2 regions of the Halomonas mongoliensis genome follow, and region 2 is predicted to be linked to the other one. Evidence: predicted binding sites of a transcription regulator. Region 2 holds the regulator's gene; the other holds the start of a gene.
The links. Region 2 encodes sigma-54, which starts transcription at its own class of promoters, with help from an activator protein. Its sites were predicted from a motif close to TGGCACNNNNNTTGCTNT; they were not measured.

Region 1: ACRYRV_RS07600 (P-II family nitrogen regulator) is a predicted target of sigma-54. The motif match lies at 7,011-7,028, and genes of this name have one in related genera.

The regions. Positions count from the first base shown of each region.
Region 1 is NZ_CP199288.1:1,611,528-1,621,338, forward strand. Features, by position in the region: gene ACRYRV_RS07565 (DUF423 domain-containing protein) at 53-433, shown strand; gene ACRYRV_RS07570 (PaaI family thioesterase) at 440-853, opposite strand; gene ACRYRV_RS07575 (malate synthase G) at 982-3,156, opposite strand; gene ACRYRV_RS07580 (alpha/beta hydrolase) at 3,391-4,377, shown strand; gene ACRYRV_RS07585 (hypothetical protein) at 4,374-4,877, shown strand; gene ACRYRV_RS07590 (YifB family Mg chelatase-like AAA ATPase) at 4,890-6,392, opposite strand; gene ACRYRV_RS07595 (accessory factor UbiK family protein) at 6,462-6,803, opposite strand; gene ACRYRV_RS07600 (P-II family nitrogen regulator) at 7,082-7,420, shown strand; gene ACRYRV_RS07605 (ammonium transporter) at 7,448-8,698, shown strand; gene glnK (P-II family nitrogen regulator) at 8,850-9,188, shown strand; gene ACRYRV_RS07615 (ferredoxin--NADP reductase) at 9,293-9,811, opposite strand, start outside.
Region 2 is NZ_CP199288.1:2,879,188-2,888,998, reverse strand. Features, by position in the region: gene ACRYRV_RS13605 (STAS domain-containing protein) at 1-165, opposite strand, end outside; gene ACRYRV_RS13600 (MlaC/ttg2D family ABC transporter substrate-binding protein) at 162-815, opposite strand; gene mlaD (outer membrane lipid asymmetry maintenance protein MlaD) at 866-1,330, opposite strand; gene mlaE (lipid asymmetry maintenance ABC transporter permease subunit MlaE) at 1,386-2,168, opposite strand; gene ACRYRV_RS13585 (ABC transporter ATP-binding protein) at 2,165-2,977, opposite strand; gene ACRYRV_RS13580 (calcium/sodium antiporter) at 3,119-4,075, shown strand; gene ACRYRV_RS13575 (KpsF/GutQ family sugar-phosphate isomerase) at 4,108-5,103, shown strand; gene ACRYRV_RS13570 (KdsC family phosphatase) at 5,130-5,687, shown strand; gene lptC (LPS export ABC transporter periplasmic protein LptC) at 5,692-6,276, shown strand; gene lptA (lipopolysaccharide transport periplasmic protein LptA) at 6,273-6,779, shown strand; gene lptB (LPS export ABC transporter ATP-binding protein) at 6,788-7,513, shown strand; gene ACRYRV_RS13550 (RNA polymerase factor sigma-54) at 7,685-9,097, shown strand; gene hpf (ribosome hibernation-promoting factor, HPF/YfiA family) at 9,432-9,740, shown strand; gene ptsN (PTS IIA-like nitrogen regulatory protein PtsN) at 9,748-9,811, shown strand, end outside.

The DNA.
Region 1 (9,811 bases), 1.3 Mb from region 2:
TCCGCCCGGCCGGGGTACGGTAGCGACCCTGGACGCAACGGGAGGAGCAGACATGCAGGATAGAGGCTGGTGGCTGGGGGCGGCACTGTCGGGCGCCCTGGTGGTCATGGCGGGGGCCTTCGGCGCCCACGCCCTGGAGGGAACCCTGACGCCGCGCCTGGTGGCGGCCTTCGAGACCGGGGTGCGCTATCAGGCGTGGCACACCCTGGCGCTGCTCGCCGTGCTGGCCTGGCGCGCCGCGATGCCCCTGGCCGGGCAGCGGCTGGCCATGGGGCTATGGGCGGCCGGCATGGGGCTCTTCTCGGGCTCGCTCTACGCCATGGCGCTGACCGGCGCCGGCGGTCTGGGCATGATCACCCCCTTGGGCGGGGTGCTGCTGATCGCCGGCTGGCTGGCCCTGGCCGCTGCCGTGCTGCGCGCCCCGCGGGCCTGAGCCGGCTCAGTCCCGGTCGGGCAGGGCATAGGTGGCGGTCACCAGCGCCACCGGCTGCTCGTCGCCGGCGGAGAAGAGCTGCACCTCGCCCACCGCCAGGCGGCGACCCAGCTTGAGGATGCGCGCGGTGGCGATGATGTCGCGGTCGCCCCGGGGACGGCGCAGGAAGCGGCAGTGCAGGTCGCTGGTGACCGCCATGGGCTCGGGGCCGATCTGGGCCAGGATCGCCACGTAGAGGCAGACGTCGGCCAGCCCCATCAGGGTGGGGCCGGAGACGCTGGCGCCGGGGCGCAGGTGCTCGTCATCGATGGCCAGGCTCATGGTGGCGCGCATATGGTCCACGGCCTCGATGGTACCGATACGCTGGGGAAACACCTCGTCGAGAAAATCCTCGATGGTGGCGGCGGTCATCACGGTCATCGGCGGGCTCCTTGCAGTGAATGGGGCGAATTGACGCTGGCGTCAACATAACCGAAAGCGCCCCGGGCAGGTACCCGGGGCGCTTCTGGTTCAGCGGTGACACCGCGCTGGCTTGCCTGGCCTCTGGTTTACTTGGCCTTGTGCACGGCGCGCCAGTGGTGCAGGAGCGGCTCGGTGTAGCCGGAGGGCTGCACGCGGCCCTTGAAGATCAGGTCGCTGGCCGCCTGGAAGGCGCTGGAGCCCTGGTAGTCGGCGCTCATCGGCGTGTAGGCCGGATCGTTCGCGTTCTGCTCGTCCACCACCTTGGCCATGCGCTCCAGGGTCTCCTGGACCCGGGCGGCGTCGACCACGCCGTGGTGCAGCCAGTTGGCGATGTGCTGGCTGGAGATCCGCAGGGTGGCGCGGTCCTCCATCAGGCCCACGTCGTGGATGTCCGGCACCTTGGAGCAGCCCACGCCGTGCTCCACCCAGCGCACCACGTAGCCGAGAATGCCCTGGCAGTTGTTGTCGAGCTCCTGCTGGATCTCCTCGTCGGACCAGCTGGCCTCGGCGGCCACCGGCACGCTGAGCAGCTCGTCCAGGTAGTCCGGCTCGCCCTGGGCCTCCAGCTCGCGCTGGATGCCGGTGACGTCCACCTGATGGTAGTGCAGGGCGTGAAGCGTGGCCGCGGTGGGCGACGGCACCCAGGCGGTGTTGGCGCCGGCCTTGGGATGGCCGATCTTCTGCTCCAGCATGGCGGCCATCAGGTCCGGCATGGCCCACATGCCCTTGCCGATCTGGGCGCGGCCGCGCAGGCCGCAGGCCAGGCCGATCTGGACGTTGTTCTTCTCGTAGGCCTGGATCCAGGCGGCGCCCTTCATGTCGCCCTTGCGGATCATCGGGCCCGCCTCCATGGCGGTGTGCATCTCGTCGCCGGTGCGGTCCAGGAAGCCGGTGTTGATGAAGACCACGCGGGAGGCGGCCTCGTTGATGCACGCCTTGAGGTTCACCGTGGTGCGGCGCTCCTCGTCCATGATGCCCATCTTGAGGGTATCGCGGGCCATGCCCAGCAGGTCCTCGACGCGGCCGAAGAGCTCGTTGGAGAAGGCCACTTCCTTCGGACCGTGCATCTTCGGCTTGACGATGTAGACGGAGCCCTCGCGGGAGTTGCGCGGTTCACCCTCGCCCTTCTTCAGGTCGTGCAGGGCGATCAGACCGGTGACGATGCCGTCGAGGATGCCCTCGGGCAGCTCATTGCCCTCGGCGTCGAGCACCGCCGGGTTGGTCATCAGGTGGCCGACGTTGCGCACGAACATCAGCGAGCGGCCGGGCAGGGTCAGGCTGCCGCCGTCCGGAGTGGTGAACTGGCGATCGGCGTGCAGGCGGCGGGTGATGGTCTTGCCGCCCTTCTCCACCTGCTCCTCCAGGTCACCCTTCATCAGGCCCAGCCAGTTGGCGTAGACGCCCACCTTGTCCTCGGCGTCCACCGCGGCCACGGAGTCCTCACAGTCCATGATGGTGGTCAGCGCCGCCTCGACGACCAGATCCTTGACGCCGGCCGGGTCGGTCTTGCCGATGGGGTGGCTCGGGTCGATCTGGATCTCCAGGTGCAGGCCGTGATTGACCAGCAGCACCGACTCGGGGGTCGCCGCCTCGCCGGTATAGCCCACCAGCTTGCCGGGCTCCTTGAGACCGGTCTCGCGGCCGCCCTCCAGGGTCACCACCAGATGGCCGTCACGCAGGGCGTACTTGACGGCGTCGCGGTGGGAGCCGGTGGCCAGCGGCGCGGCGCGGTCCAGCAGGCCGCGGGCGTAGGCGATCACCTTCTCGCCGCGCTTGGGATTGAAGCTGGTGCCCTTCTCGGCGCCGTCCTCCTCGGAGATGGCATCGGTGCCGTAGAGGGCGTCGTAGAGGCTGCCCCAGCGCGCATTGGCGGCGTTCAGCGCATAGCGGGCGTTGCTCACCGGCACCACCAGCTGGGGACCGGCCTGGACGGCGATCTCGCGATCCACGTTGCCGGTGGTCACCTCGACCCTGGCCGGGGCCTCGGCCAGATAGCCGATCTCCTTCAGGAAGGCGCGATAGGCCGCCATGTCACCCACCGGGCCGGGGTTCTCGCGGTGCCAGCCGTCGAGCTGCTCCTGCAGACGCTCACGCTCAGCGAGCAGTTCGCGGTTCTTCGGGGTCAGATCATGGAAGAGGGCATCGACGCCGGCCCAGAACGCCTCGGCATCTACGCCGGTACCGGGAAGCGCCTGCTCATTGATGAAGCGGTCCAGCTCGGCGGCCACCTGGAGGCGATGGCGGGTAACACGTTGGGTCATGGTGGATCTCCTCGTGCTTGGCAGCCGGCGTGTCGCGTGCCAGTCTGCCGGGACAGGGGTTGTGTGACTGCTCTGGCCTCGATTTTGTGGAAAATACTTCCATGTGTAAACCCGAAAAGCCTCGGTAAGGCGGCCAGCTAGACCAAAAGATAAGGTGAGACCGGGCAGGCGTGGCTTGCTCGTGGTGCACCGCCTGGCTTGACGCTAGCATAGCCGGGCGCCGCGGAGGACACGATGAGCGACTTCACCCCCCTACAGGCGCTGGGCCCGGTTCGGCTGATCGAATCACTCGATGCGGTGCCCGGCGGCGACCACCTGGAACGCTACCTGGGCCACTATGGCCTGGCCCCCTTGCTGGCCGAGCATGTCGGCCTCTACGTGGGCTATGTGGATGCCCAGGGCTTCCGCCTCTGGACCCAGGTCTGGAGCCCCGCCGAGCCGGTGGGCACCGCCTTCGTGGTGCACGGCTACTTCGACCACCTGGGCCTCTATCGTCATCTGCTGGAACGCCTGCTGGAGCGCCGCTGGCGGGTGGTCCTCTGGGACCTGCCCGGCCACGGCCTCTCCAGCGGGGCCCGCGCCTCGATCAAGGACTTCGCCGACTACGGCGGCTGCCTGGAGGCGCTGCAGACCCACCTGCAGCAGGAGGAGCTGGCCCCGCGCCCCTGGCTGGGCGTCGGCCAGAGCACCGGGGCGGCCATCCTCGCCACCGACGCCCTCACCCGCGGCGAGGACAGCCACTGGGCGGGGCTGGCGCTGCTGGCCCCTCTGGTGCGTCCTTGGGGCTGGCGCCAGGCCAGCTGGCTGCACCTGCTGGCCGGTCCCTTCCTGAGCTCCGTCCCGCGCAAGTTCCGACCCAACTCCACCGACGAGGAGTTCGCCGCCTTCCTGCGCGACAAGGATCCCCTCCAGGCCGACCGGGTCGCCGTGGACTGGGTCAGCGCCATGCGCCGCTGGATGCCGCGCCTGCTGGCGCTGCCTCCCAACCCGGTGCGCACCCTGATTCTCCAGGGGGAGCAGGACCTGACGGTGGACTGGGAGTGGAATCTGGGCGTGCTGGCCCACAAGTTTCCCAATGCCGAGATTCACCGCCACCCCGAGGCGCGCCACCACCTGGTCAACGAGGCCGAGCCGATCCGCCTGGCGCTCTTCGAGAGCCTGGACCGCTTTATCGACGACCTGGCGCCTGTCGCTGCCCACCCGGAGACCGACTCCCCATGAACGCCAGCCGCACGCCACGCCCGCTGCTTGCCCCCCTGCTCCTCGCGCCTCTGCTGCTCGCCGGCTGCGCCGCGGCCCCCGACCGCCCCGAGACACTGCGCCAGGCAATGTTCAACCTGGGCGAGCGCGCCGCCGATCGGGTCATGGAGGCGCCTCCCCTGCCGAAACCGCCCGGCGACCAGGTGCTGCTGCTGGCCGCCCCGGAGGTCAACGGGGAGCTCAGCATCGGCCAGGAGCGCTTCCTGGAGAGCCTGACCCGGGCGCTGCTGGCGGTGAGCGACGGCCCCCAGGTGCTCGACTGGAGCGATAGCATGGGCGACGGCGCCGGCGATAATCAGTGGCGGCTGGAGAGTCGGCTGATGGCCGACGGACCGCGGCTGCGGCTCTCGGACCGGGAGCTCTTGCCCTACCGGCTGACCCTGGTGCTGCGCCGCCCCGGCAGCGACTCGCCCCAGTGGGAGGAGAGCCTGCAGGGCGCCCTGGACGCCACGGCGCTCTAGGCCAGCCCCTGCCTACCCCTTGAGCAGCCGATCCAGCTGGCGGTAGCCCACCGCCTCGATCAGCTGCTCCCGGGCCGGCTTCGGTTCGCCGGCCAGGTCCGCCAGGGTCAGCGCCACCCGCAGCACCCGGTGGTAGGCCCGGGCCGAGAGCTTGAGCCGCTCCAGCACACCGGCCAGCCAGGCGCGATCGGCGGCGGCGAGGCCGCAGGCCGCCTCCAGCTCCCGCCCGGCCAGGTGGGCATTGAGGGCACCCCGCGCCAGCTGCCGCTCCCGGGCCGCCACCACCCGGGCCCGCACCGCCGCCGAGGGTTCGCTCTCGGCCGCCGCCGTGAGCTGCTCCGGCGGCAGCGCCGGCACCTCCACCTGCAGGTCGATGCGATCGAGCAGCGGCCCCGAGAGGCGCGCCTGGTAGCGCTGGATCTGGGCCGCGGTGCAGTGGCAGGCCTGGCGCGGATCGCCCAGATGGCCGCAGGGGCAGGGGTTCATGGCCGCCACCAGCATGAAGCGGGCCGGATAGCGGCGCTCATGGCTGGCCCGGGCGATATGGATCCGCCCCGACTCCATGGGCTCGCGCATCACCTCCAGCACATGGCGGGAGAACTCCGGCAGCTCGTCGAGGAAGAGCACCCCGTGGTGGGCCAGCGAGATCTCGCCGGGGCGGGGCTTGGCCCCGCCGCCCACCAGGGCCACGGCGCTGGCGGTGTGATGGGGCGACCGGAAGGGGCGGCGGCCCCACTCCGCGGCCAGGGGCAGGCCGCTCACCGAGCGCACCGCCGCCACCTCCAGCGCCTCCTCGTCCGTAAGCGGCGGCAGGATGCCCGGCAGGCGGCTGGCCAGCATGGTCTTGCCGGTGCCGGGAGGGCCGGCCAGCAGCAGGTTATGGGAACCCGCGGCGGCCACCTCCAGGGCGCGGCGCGCCTGGTGCTGGCCGCGCACCTCGGCCAGGTCGGGGAGCGCCACCGACGCCTCGGGCGGGCGGGAGAGCCGGTGCGGCGCAATGGGCGCTCGCCCCAGCAGATGGCCAACCACCTCCAGCAGGTGGTCGGCGGGGAGCACCTCGAGATCGCCGGCCAGTGCCGCCTCATCGGCGTTGGCCCGAGGCACGATGAGTCGCCGGCCGGCCCGGCGGGTGGCCATGGCCAGGGGCAGTACGCCGTGAACCGGGCGCAGGCGCCCATCCAGCGCCAGCTCGCCGACGCTCTCGGTGGCCTTCAGCGCATCGGGGGGGAGCTGGCCCGAAGCCAGCAGCAGCCCCAGGGCGATGGGCAGGTCGAAGCGCCCGCCCTCCTTGGGCAGGTCGGCGGGGGCCAGGTTGAGGGTGATGCGACGCAGGGGGTAGTCGAAGCCGGCGTTGACCAGGGCGCTGCGCACCCGCTCGCGGCTCTCCTTCACGGCGGTTTCGGGCAGGCCCACCAGGGTCACCCCCGGCAGGCCGTTGGCCAGGTGGACCTCCACCTGGACCTCGGGGGCCTCGAGGCCGAGGCCCGCTCGGGTATGGACGATCGCCAGCGTCATGGGCGCTCCCTCGCCTGGAGTCATGCCCCCAAGGCTAGTCCAGAGCCGGCCCCCCTGCCCGGCGTCGGATCAGCGGCCGGCTTCGCCGCCGCCGGCGTCCTCCTCGGGGCGGGGCGTGTCGCCCTCGGCGGCGGCCGCCGGGGCGTCGGTCGGCGCCTCGCCGGTGCGCTGCTCCAGCAGCGCCTCGAGCCCGGCGACCTGCTGCTCCAGGGCCTCGACCCGGGCCCGGGTGCGCTGCAGCACATCCATCAGGATGTCGAAGTCCTCCCGGGACACCAGCTCCAGGCGGTCGAAGGCGCCGCGCACCACCTGCTGAATGCCCTTCTGCACCTCTTCCGGCGCCTGGGACGCGCCCTGCAGGCGCTCACCGATCTGCTGGGCCAGTCGGCCGATACGGTCATGGCTCACCATGGGTCTCTCCTGAACGTGGGAATGCCGGCTACAGGATACGCATGCCCCGCCGCGAGCGCATGCCCCACCGCTGCGCCAGGATGGCGCGCCTGCACCGACAGCCGGCACCAAGACGGTGCAGAAGCCTTTGCTGCGCTGCAACCACCTCGTCCGACCAGCCTCGAAAGCGACCCCAACCATTTGATTTAAAAGACTGCAAAGTGTCGATGGCACGATTATGGCCATGTCAGGGCATGCGGCCACCGCGCCGATACCCAACGCAACCGGGGAGACAAGGGATGAAACTCATCACCGCCATCATCAAGCCGTTCAAGCTCGACGACGTCCGCGAGGCGCTGGCCGACAACGGCGTTCAAGGCATCACCGTCACCGAGGTCAAGGGCTTCGGCCGCCAGAAGGGCCACACCGAGCTCTATCGCGGCGCCGAGTACGTCGTCGACTTCCTGCCGAAGGTCAAGGTCGAGGTCGCCGTGGATGACTCTCGCCTGGAGACGGTGCTCGATGCCATCTGCAGCGCGGCCAACAGCGGCAAGATCGGCGACGGCAAGGTCTTCGTCACGCCGCTGGAGGACGTGATTCGCATCCGCACCGGTGAACGCGGCCCCGACGCCGTCTGATCGTTTCCTGCCTCTGGAGAGACTGCCATGAGTGAACTGACAGAGCTGAGCTATGCGCTCGATACCTTCTACTTTCTGATCTGCGGCGTGCTGGTGATGTGGATGGCCGCCGGCTTCTCGATGCTCGAGGCTGGCCTGGTGCGCTCCAAGAACACCGCCGAGATCCTCACCAAGAACATCGCCCTGTTCGCCATCGCCTGCACCATGTACCTGCTGGTGGGCTACTACATCATGTACTCCAGCGCCGAGGGGGGCTTCCTGCCCAACCTGGGCTTCCTGCTGGGCGGCGAGAACAGCGTCGATGCGGTGCTGGCCGGCGGCGATGACGCCCCCTACTACTCCATGCGGGCCGACTATTTCTTCCAGGTCGTCTTCGTGGCCACCGCCATGTCCATCGTCTCCGGTGCCGTGGCCGAGCGCATGAAGCTGTGGGCCTTCCTGGCCTTCGCCGTGGTGATGACCGGCTTCATCTACCCGGTCTCCGGCTACTGGACCTGGGGCGAAGGCTGGCTCGACGCCGCCGGCTTCTCCGACTTCGCCGGCTCCGGCATCGTCCACATGGCCGGTGCGGCCGCGGCTCTCGCCGGCGTGCTGATCCTCGGCCCCCGCAAGGGCAAGTACGGCAAGGACGGCAGCATCTACGCCATCCCCGGCGCCAACCTGCCGCTGGCCACCCTGGGCACCTTCATCCTGTGGATGGGCTGGTTCGGCTTCAACGGCGGCTCCGAGCTGAAAGTCTCCGACGTGGACTCCGCCAACAACGTCGCCCAGGTGCTGGTCAACACCAACGCCGCGGCCGCCGGCGGCGTGATCGCCGCCCTGATCCTGGCCAAGATCTGGTTCCGCAAGGCCGACCTGACCATGACCCTCAACGGCGCCCTGGCCGGCCTGGTGGCCATCACCGCCGAGCCGCTGGCCCCCTCCGCTTTGAGTGCCGCCCTGATCGGCGCCGTGGGCGGCGCCATCGTGGTGGCCTCCATCGTGGGCCTGGACAAGCTGAAGATCGACGACCCGGTCGGCGCCATCTCGGTGCACGGCGTGGTCGGCATCTGGGGCCTGCTGGCGGTGCCTCTGACCAACGGCGACGCCACCTTCGGTGCCCAGCTCCTCGGCATCATCGCCATCTTCGCCTGGGTCTTCGCGGCGAGCCTGATCGTCTGGCTGATCCTCAAGGCAGTAATGGGCATCCGCGTCAGCGAGGAAGAAGAGTACGAGGGCGTCGACCTGGCCGAATGCGGTCTGGAGGCCTACCCCGAGTTCAGCGTCGCCAAGAAGTAAGTGACGGCAACGCCCACCGAGTGAGCTGGCGTGCTCCTCCTGGCCCCTTCGGGGGCCTTTTTTCATCCTGCTCGCCGCGGTGTATGCTAGAGAGCAATCAGGCACACTCGGGTGGCCCGGCCACCGCTGCGAACAGACGAGGAATTCGACCATGAAACTGGTGACCGCCATCATCAAGCCCTTCAAGCTGGACGACGTGAGGGAGTCCCTCTCCGAGATCGGGGTTCAGGGCATCACCGTCACCGAGGTCAAGGGATTCGGCCGCCAGAAGGGGCACACCGAGCTCTACCGCGGCGCCGAGTACGTGGTCGATTTCCTGCCCAAGGTGAAGCTGGAGGTGGCCGTGGACGACGACATGGCCGAGAAGGTGATCGACGCCATCACCCAGGTCGCCAATACCGGCAAGATCGGCGACGGCAAGATCTTCGTCACCCCGCTGGAGCAGGTGATCCGCATCCGTACCGGCGAGACGGGCAAGGACGCGGTCTGACAGCTGGAAGACAGCCTTAATGACACCGCCCCCGTGGCAAGAGCCATGGGGGCGGTTTTTCTTCCAGCTTCCAGCCGCGAAGCGGCGCTCTTCAAGCTTCCAGCTTATTTCTCGACGAAGGCGCGCTCGATGACGTAGTCGCCAGGATCGCCCATGCGCGGGGAGATCTTGAAGCCCAGGTCGTCGAGCAGGGCGCTGGTCTCGTCGAGCATCGCCGGGCTGCCGCAGATCATGGCGCGGTCCTGCTTGGAGTCCATGGGCGCAAGGCCGGTATCCTCGAAGAGCTTGCCGGTGCGGATATGGTCGGTGAGACGCCCCATGGTGTGGAACGCCTCCCGGGTTACCGTGGGGTAGTAGACCAGCTTCTCGGCGATCTCTTCGCCCAGGTACTCGTGGGCAGGCAGCTCCTGCTGGATGAAGTCGGCATAGGCCAGCTCGCTGACGCTGCGCACGCCGTGCACCAGCACCACCTTCTCGAAGCGCTCGTACACCTCCGGGTCCTGGATCAGGCTCATGAAGGGAGCGAGCCCCGTGCCTGTCGACAGGAAGTACAGGTTACGCCCCGGCAGCAGGTCGTCGGTCACCAGGGTGCCGGTGGGTTTGCGGCTCACCATGATCTGATC
Region 2 (9,811 bases):
GGTGAGGTCGAAGCTGACGGCGGTCTCCGCGGGCTGACCGGCAAGCCAGCCGCGGCCCGCCTCGGCCAGGGCGGTGGCCACCTCGAAGCCCACCTGCCCCTCGACCCTCAGGACGCTGCCGCTGGCCTCCAGGCTGACCCCGCCGCGCTCGAGCAGCCGCGTCATGCGCTGCCGCCCTCCTCCAGCTCCTCGACGGCCAGCTCCGGCGCCCAGTTGTTGATCACGGCGTCATAGTCGCGCCCCTGGTCGCGCATGGCCTGGTCGAACTGGTTGCGGAAGGTCAGGCCCAGGTTGATGCCGTTGACGATGACGTTGACCACCCGCCACTCGTTGCCGGAGAGGCGCAGGGAGTAGCTGACCGGATAGACCTGGCCATTGGTGGCGACCACCTCCATGTCGACGCTGGCCTGGTCCTCGTGGCGCTGGGGGCGCTGATTGTCCAGGACGCGCAGCTCCCGGTAGTCGAAGGTGACCAGCCCCCTGGTGTAGGTGTCGATCAGGGTCTGACGGAAGGTATCGGCGAAGCGCGAGCGCTGCTGGGGCGTGGCGTTCTGGAAGTAGCGGCCCATGACGCTGGCGCCGATATAGCGGAAGTCGGCAATGTCATCGAGGCTCTCGTCGACCAGCGCCTTGAGCTCGTCGAGGTTCTCGGCGAAGTAGTCGCGGCGCCCCTCGATCTCACCGGTCAGCGTCTCGACGCTGTGGCGAATCACCTGCTCGGGGGTGCGCTCGGGGGCCGCCGTGGCCGGCAGGGCGAACAGGAGCAGCGCCAGGGCGACCAGCAGCGAACGCAGGGAAAGGGTCATGGGACTCATGGAAGCGGTCTCCTTGAAAGGGCGTGACGGAAAGCGATGCCGTGTCGGCATCAGTCGCTGATCATGTTGGACAGGAACTGCTGGATGAGTTCTTCCAGCACCACCGCCGACTGGGTATCGCGGATGGTATCGCCGCCGGAGAGGGTCTCGGGGTCGCCCCCCACGGTGAGGCCGATATACTGCTCGCCGAGCAGCCCCGCGGTGAGGATCGCCGCGGTGGTATCCCGGGAGAGCCGGCCCTCCAGGTCACCGTCGAGCTCCAGGATCACCCGGGCATCGTACCAGTCGGTATCCAGCTCGATGGCCGAGACCCGCCCCACGGTGACGCCGGCCATGGTGACCCGGGCCCGGGGCTTGAGGCCGCCGATATTGGCAAAGTTGGCCTCCAGGCGGAAGGTGTCCCCCGGCGCCTGGAAGGTCAGGCCGCTGACCCTCAGGCCGAGGAACACCAGGCCGAGGATGCCGGCGAGCATGAACAGCCCCACCCCCAGCTCCATCATCTTGCTGCGCTTCATCGTTTATCTCCGAACATCAAGGCTTGCGGGGCGTCTCGTCCTGCCGGGGACCCGGTCAGGAGAGGCCACCGAACATCATCGCGGTCAGCACGAAATCGAGGCCGAGCACCGCCAGGGAGGAGTAGACCACGGTGCGCGTGGTGGCCCGGGAGATCCCCTCCGAGGTGGGCACCAGGTCGTAGCCCTGGAACACCGCGATCCAGGTCACCACCACCGCAAACACCAGGCTCTTGAGCATGCCGTTGCCGATATCGCCGATGAAGTCGACGCTGGCCTGCATGTTGCCCCAGTAGGAGCCCTCGAAGACGCCGAGCCACTCCACTCCCACCAGGTAGCCGCCGTAGACCCCCACCACGCTGAAGCCGATGGTCAAGAGCGGCAGGGCCACGAAGCCGGCCCAGAGCCGCGGCGCCACCACCCGCCGCAGCGGGTCGACGCCGATCATCTCCATGCTGGTGAGCTGCTCGGTGGCCTTCATCAGGCCGATCTCGGCGGTCAGCGCCGAGCCCGCGCGGCCGGCGAAGAGCAGCGCCGCCACCACCGGCGCCAGCTCGCGCAGCAGCGACAGCGCCACCATCTGGCCCAGCGCCTGTTCGGCGCCGAAGTCCACCAGGATGGTGTAGCCCTGCAGCGCCAGCACCATGCCGATGAAGAGGCCCGAGACCAGCACGATGGCCAGCGACAGCACGCCCACGAAGTGCATCTGGCGCAGCCACAGGTGCCAGCCCTCGCGGCTCGGCACCCCGACCGCCGACTGGGCCATGAAGATGCCGGCCCGCCCCAGGGCCTCGAGCAGCTCGCAGCCACGGCGCCCCAGGTGCGTGATGCGTGAGATCATCGTCCGCCTCCCGCATTGAGGATATCGGTGGTGAAGTCCACCGCCGGATAGTGGAAGGGCACCGGGCCGTCGGGCTCGCCGTGGACGAACTGGCTCACCCGGGGGTCCTGGTCCAGGTCGAGGCTCTGCGGCGTGCCGTGGGCCATCACCTCGCCGTCGGCGATCACGTAGACGTAGTCGGCGATGGTCAGGGTCTCCTTGATATCGTGGGAGACCACGATGGAGGTGAGCCCCAGCGCCTCGTTGAGCCGCTTGATCAGCTGCACCAGCACCCCCATGGAGATGGGGTCCTGGCCGACGAAGGGCTCGTCATAAAGGATCAACTCCGGGTCCAGGGCCATGGCACGGGCCAGGGCGACCCGGCGGGCCATGCCGCCGGAGAGCTCCGAGGGCATCAGGTCGCGAGCCCCTCGCAGGCCCACCGCCTCGAGCTTCATCAGCACCAGGTCGCGAATCATCGCCTCGGGCAGGTCGGTGTGCACGCGCAGCGGGAAGGCGACGTTCTCGAAGACGCTGAGATCCGAGAAGAGCGCGCCGCTCTGGAACAGCATGCCCATGCGCCGGCGCATGGTGAACAGCGCCCGGCGCGACTGGCGATGCACGTCCTCGCCGTCGATCAGCACCCGGCCGACGTCGGGCACGAGCTGCCCGCCGATCAGCTTGAGCAGCGTGGTCTTGCCGGTGCCGCTGGGCCCCATGATGGCGGTGATCCTGCCTCGCTGGATGGTGAGATCGACGCCGCGGAAGATCTCCTTGTCGCCCCTCGAGAAATGCAGGCCCTCCACCACCACGAAGGGAGTGTCACTCATCGGCTTGTCAACCCTCTTCAGCGTGGAGAGAAAAATTATCGAACATCGTATCCTAACTGCCCCGGGACACGCCACTCGCCTTGCACTGGACGGGGCCAGCGCGTTTAATGCGCCTCCTCGCCCCACGACCAAGGACACCCCATGCTGCTACCGCTGATCGCCGTGCTGCTGGGACTGGCGGCGCTGCTGTGGAGCGCCGAGCGCTTCGTGGGCGCCGCCGCGGCCACCGCCCACCGGGCCGGCATGAGCACCCTGCTGGTGGGCATGACGGTGGTGGCGCTGGGCACCTCGGCGCCGGAGATGGTGGTCTCCACGGTGGCCGCCCTGGACGGCATTCCCGACCTGGCCACCGGCAACGCCCTGGGCTCCAATATCGCCAATATCGGCCTGGTGCTGGGCGTCACCGCCCTGGTGGTACCGATCCCCGTCCGCTTCTCCCTGGTGCGCCGGGAGCTGCCGCTGCTGCTGGGCGCCACGGGCCTGGCCGGCTATGCCCTGGCCAACGGCATTCTCGGCCGCTTCGACGCCCTCTTCCTGCTGCTGCTGCTGGTCTTCAGCCTCTGGTGGCTGTTTCGCGCCGACACCCCGGACGCGCCGGACGCCAGCGCCGGCGAGATCCCCGACATGGCGCTGCCCCGGGCGCTGGCCTGGCTCGCCGCCACTCTGCTGGTGCTGGCCGTGGGCTCCCGCAGCGTGGTGTGGGGCGCCAGCGAGCTGGCCCGGGGTCTCGGCGTCAGCGAGCTGGTGATCGGGCTGACCGTGGTAGCCATCGGCACCAGCCTGCCAGAGCTCGCCGCCTGCGTGGCCAGCGCCCTCAAGCGCCACCACGACATCGCCATCGGCAACGTGATCGGCTCCAACCTCTTCAACCTGCTCGCCGTGCTGCCGATCCCCGGCCTGCTGGCCCCCGGCCCCAGCGACCCCGCCGCCGCCGCCCGCGATTACCCGGTCATGCTGCTGCTGACCCTGGCCCTGGGGATGCTGCTGCTCTGGCAGCGCCGCGGCCGCATCGGCCGCCTTCACGGCGCCCTGCTGGCGGCCAGCTATCTGGGCTACCTGGCCTGGGTCGGCCTGGCCAGCCTCGGCGCCGCCCCTTGAGTGAACCCGCACAACAGGCAACAATCACCGCCATGACTCAGGATACCTCTGCGGCCACCGAGCCCTCCCCGCTGCGCGACAGCGCCCGGCGCACCCTGCAGATCGAACAGCAGGCCGTCGCCGCCTTGATCACCCGACTCGACGCCGGCTTCGACCGCGCCTGCCAGCTGATCCTCGCCTGCCGCGGCCGGGTGGTGGTCACCGGCATGGGCAAGTCCGGCCATATCGGCGGCAAGATCGCCGCCACCCTGGCCAGCACCGGCACCCCGGCCTTCTTCGTGCATCCCGGCGAGGCCAGCCATGGCGACCTGGGGATGATCACCCCGGGGGACGTGGTGCTGGCGCTCTCCAACTCCGGCGAGACCGCCGAGGTGACCGCCCTGCTGCCGCTGATCAAGCGCATGGGCGTGCCCCTGATCAGCATGACCGGCCGCCCCGCCTCGACCCTGGCCCGCCACGCCGAGGCTCACCTCGACGCCGGCGTGGAACGCGAGGCCTGCCCTCTGGACCTGGCGCCCACCGCCTCCACCACCGCCGCCCTGGCCCTGGGCGACGCCCTGGCGGTGGCGCTGCTGGAGTCGCGCGGCTTTACCGCCGAGGAGTTCGCCCTCTCCCACCCCGGCGGCAGCCTCGGCAAGCGCCTGCTGCTGCGCGTCCGGGACCTGATGCACGAGGGCGCACGGCTGCCCACCGTCCCCCTGGGCAGCCCGCTGCGGGATGCCCTGCTGGAGATCACCCGCCAGGGACTCGGCTTCACCTGCGTGGTGGCGCCGGACGGCCGCCTCGCCGGTGTCTACACCGACGGCGACCTGCGCCGCACCCTGGACCAGCACAGCGACCTCTCCGGCCTCGTCGTCGACGAGGTCATGACCGCTCCCGGCCGGCGGGTTCCCCCCGACATGCTGGCCGCCCAGGCGGTCAAGCTGATGGAGGATCACCGTATCTCCGCCCTGGCGGTGGTCGACGACGAGGGACGTCCGGTGGGCGCCCTGCACATGCACGACCTGCTCTCGAGCGGCGTGGTCTGATTCACCCCTACCCAACCGGAGTTCCCATGCCCCACACCCTACCGCTGAAAGACACCCACCTCGTCGATCGCCTGCGCCGCATCCGCCTGCTGGCCCTGGACGTGGACGGCGTGCTGACCGACGGCCAGCTCTACTTCCAGGCCGACGGCATCGAGATCAAGGCCTTCAACGTCCAGGACGGCCACGGCCTCAAGCTGCTCAAGCGCGCCGGCATCCAGGTGGCGCTGATCACCGGCCGCGACTCTCCCACGGTCAGCCGCCGCGCGGCGGCACTGGGCATCCAGCACGTCTTCCAGGGGGTGGAGCGCAAGCTGCCGGTGCTCCGCGACCTCTGCGCCCGCCTGGGCCTGGAGTTCGACCAGGTGGCCTACTGCGGCGACGACATGCCCGACGTGGGCGCCATCCGCCGCGCCGGCGTCGGCATCAGCGTGCCCAACGCCCCGGAGTACATCCAGAAGCACGCCGACTGGGTCACCGTGAAGGGCGGCGGCCAGGGCGCCGCCCGCGAGATCGCCGACACCCTGCTCAAGGCCCAGGGCCACTGGGACGCGGTGATCGACACCTACCTGCACGGGGCCGGCTGAGCCCATGGCGCTGCCGCGGCCGTCGTTCCGAGTCTGGCTCTTCCTGCTGCTGGTGGCCCTGGGCGGCGTGCTGGTGCTGCTCGATTCGCGCAGCGCCCGGGAGCCCGGCGCCGTGCCCCGGGACGCCGCCGGCGAGCCCGACTTCTACCTGGAGGGGGCGCGGCTGACCCGCTTCGACGGCGAGGGGCGCGCCCACCAGCGCCTCGACACCCCGCGCCTGGTGCATACGCCCCACGACGACGTCACCCGTCTCGAGGCGCCGGATGCCCGCCTCTACGACCGTGCCGGGCGGGTCTGGCTCGCCGAGGCCGAGAGCGGCGTGCTCGGCCCTGGCGGCAACCCCCTGACCCTCACCGGCAGCGCCCGGCTTCACGCCCCCGAGGAGCGCTGGCGGCTCGACACCGAGGTGCTTCACTACGACGCCGAGCGCGGCCACGCCTGGAGCGACACCCCGGCCCTGCTCCGGCAGCCGCCCCAGCGCATGAGCGGGGAGCGCTTCGACGCCTGGCTCCATGACAATCAGGCCCGCCTGACCGACAATGTGCGCGGCCACCATCCGCCCGAGACCCGAGAGGACTCCCCGCCATGAAGCGAACCTCCGCCCTGCTGCTCTGCCTGCTGCTGCCCCTGGTCAGCGCCCCGACCCTGGCCCAGGGCCGCGACGCCGAGGCCCCCATCGAGGTGGAGGCCGACCGCCTCGATCTGGATGACCGCGCCGGCACCGCCGTCTATACCGGCGACGTGGACATCCGCCAGGGCAGCATGCGCCTGACCGGCGACCGGGTGGAGATCCAGCGCAACGCCCAGGGCCAGCTCTCCCGCGCCGTCGCCACCGGCGATCGCGCCTACCTCGAGCAGCAGCCCGACCCGGGCGAGCCGCCGGTGCGCGGCTGGGGGCGGACCGTCATCTACCACGTGGCCGAACGGCGCATGGAGCTGATCGACCGCGCCGAGCTGCACCAGGGCGGCGACACCTTCGACGGCGGCTACCTGGAGTACTTCCTCGATCGCCGCGTCGTCCACGCCCGCAGCGAAGGCGAGGGCGTCGAAGGGCGCCAGCGCATCCGCATGACCCTCCAGCCCGAGCAGTAAGGTCGCCCATGAAGACTCTCCACGCCCGCCACCTGGCCAAGAGCTACAAGCGTCGCCGGGTCGTGCAGGACATCAGCCTGTCGATCCGCCAGGGCAGCATCGTCGGGCTGCTCGGCCCCAACGGCGCCGGCAAGACCACCTCCTTCTACATGATCGTGGGGCTGGTGCGCGCCGACGCCGGCGAGGTGGCCATCGACGAGCTGGACCTGTCCCGTGCCGCCATGCACGAGCGCGCCCGGGCCGGGATCGGCTACCTGCCCCAGGAGGCGTCAATCTTCCGCAAGCTGTCGGTGGCCGACAACATCATGGCGATCCTCGAGACCCGCAAGGATCTCGACCGCGAGGGGCGCCACGCCCGCCTCGAGGAGCTCCTCGAGGAGTTCCACGTGACCCATATCCGCGACAACCTCGGCATGAGCCTCTCCGGCGGCGAGCGCCGCCGGGTGGAGATCGCCCGCGCCCTGGCCACGGAGCCTGCCTTCATCCTCCTCGATGAGCCCTTCGCCGGGGTCGATCCGATCTCGGTGGGGGAGATCAAGGGGATCATACGCCAGCTCAAGGCCCGCGACATCGGCGTGCTGATCACCGACCACAACGTCCGCGAGACCCTCGACATCTGCGACACCGCCTATATCGTCGGCGACGGCCAGATCATCGCCGAGGGCAATGCCGAGGCGATCCTCGCCAACCAGCGGGTACGCGATGTCTACCTGGGCCAGGACTTCCGGCTCTAGCCACCCGCCGCTTACCTACACAGCTTGCTGATATACCAGCCGTTCTTGCCTGGCGGCATGACAATTGCGCATGGCACGAAAGTTGCAGACATTGACGGAGAAAGGCGCTTGCATCGCCCATCGCCGCCGGCTAGGGTGAAGGCTTTCCACACCCGAGGGACTCGTTAGACCATGGCCATGAAAGCCTCCCTCCAGCTGCGCGTCGGTACCCAGCTGACCATGACGCCTCAGCTGCAGCAGGCCATCGCCCTGCTTCAGCTCTCCACCCTGGACCTGCGCCAGGAGATCCAGCAGGCACTGGAAGCCAACCCCATGCTGGAGCTCGACGAGGGCTTCGGCGAACAGGCGGTCAGCGAGGCCCCCGAAGCGGAGTGGGCCAGCGAGATCCCCGACCAGCTGGCCACCGACAGCGACTGGTCGGACACCTACCAGGACTTCAGCGCCCCCGCCTCCGGCGGCGAAGGGCCAGATTTCGAACGCGAGGCCGCCGGCCAGAGCCTGCAGGGCCACCTCAGCTGGCAGCTGGCCATGACCGACCTCACGCCTCGGGAGCAGCAGATCGCCGAGAGCCTGATCGACGCGGTGGATGACGCCGGCTACCTGGCCCAGCCCCTGGAGGAGATCCGCGACGGCCTGCGGGACCAGGGTCTCGAGGGACTGCGCAGCGCCGAGGTGGAGCAGGTACTGCTGCGCCTGCAGCAGTTCGAGCCTACCGGGGTCTTTGCCCGGGAGCTGCGCGAATGCCTGCTGCTGCAGCTGGCCGCGCTGCCCGACGACACCCCCCTGCTGCCCCAGGCGCGCCGGCTGGTGCGCCAGTTCCTCGAGGCGCTGGCCGGCGGCGACCGCCGCCTGCTCAAGCGCCGCCTCGGCCTCGACGACGACACCCTGGACGCGGCCATCGCCCTGGTCCGCTCCCTGGACCCCCGTCCCGGCAGCGCCTTCGCCGGCACCACCAGCGACTACGTCACTCCCGACCTGGTGGCGCGCCACGACAGCCACGGCTGGCACGTGGAGCTCAACCCCGAGGCGCTGCCCCGGCTGCGCATTCAGCCCGACTACGCCGCCCTGGTCCGCCGCGCGGACAAGAGCCAGGACAACCAGTTCCTCAAGGACCATCTCCAGGAGGCGCGCTGGCTGATGAAGAGCCTCTCCAGCCGCAACGACACCCTGCTCAGGGTGGGGCGCGAGATCATGGCCCGCCAGCTGGACTTCCTGGAGCAGGGCGAGGAGGCGATGAAGCCGCTGATCCTGGCCGATATCGCCCAGGCAGTGGAGATGCACGAGTCCACCATCTCCCGGGTCACCACCCAGAAGTACATCCATACCCCCAGGGGCGTCTTCGAGCTCAAGTACTTCTTCTCCAGCCAGGTGGGCGGCGGCGAGGGAGACGCCCACTCCAGCACCGCCATCCGCGCCCGGATCCGCAAGCTGATCCAGGAGGAGACGCCGCGCAAGCCCCTCTCCGACAGCAAGCTGGTGGCCCTGCTCGACGAGGCCGGTATCCAGGTGGCCAGAAGGACGGTAGCCAAGTACCGCGAAGCTATGGGCATTCCGGCCTCCAGCGAGCGCAAGCGGCTCAGGTAATGCAGGACCGTAGCGCTCTCAAGGGTCGGCCGCGAAGCCGTGGGCATTCCGGCCTCCAGCGAGCGCAAGCGGCTCAGGTAATGCAGGACCGTAGCGCTCTCAAGGGTCGGCCGCGAAGCCGTGGGCATTCCGGCCTCCAGCGAGCGCAAGCGGCTGCGCTGAACCCCACTCCCCAGCATGCCCCATCCGCACGGTCCGGGCAGCGTCTCCCGGGCACGAGCGAAGGTCGCGATGACCTGCATCACTGCGGCGCGCGGCGTCACCGCCACAGGGGGTATGCAAGGCAGGAAAAAGGGTTACAATCGAGGCACCACCAACGAGCAAGGAGCGTGTCATGCAAGTCAATATCACCGGCCATCATGTGGAACTGACCGACGCCCTGCGTGGCTATGTGAACGAGAAACTGGCACGCGTGGAGCGCCACTACGACAACATCACCAATGTGCAGGTGACCCTGTCCGTGGAGAAGGAGCGCCAGCTCGCCGCCTGCACCCTGCACGCCGCCGGTGCCGACCTGCACGCCGAGGCCCAGGACGGCGACATGTATGCCGCCATCGACGCCCTGGCCGACAAGCTGGACCGTCAGCTGGTCAAGCACAAGGAGAAGGCACAGGCCCGCGCCCAGGGCGCCGGCGCTCGCTGATCCGACCATGTCACTGGAAGCCATCCTGCCCCCGGAGCGCACCCTGTTCGGCGTGCCCGGGGGCAGCAAGA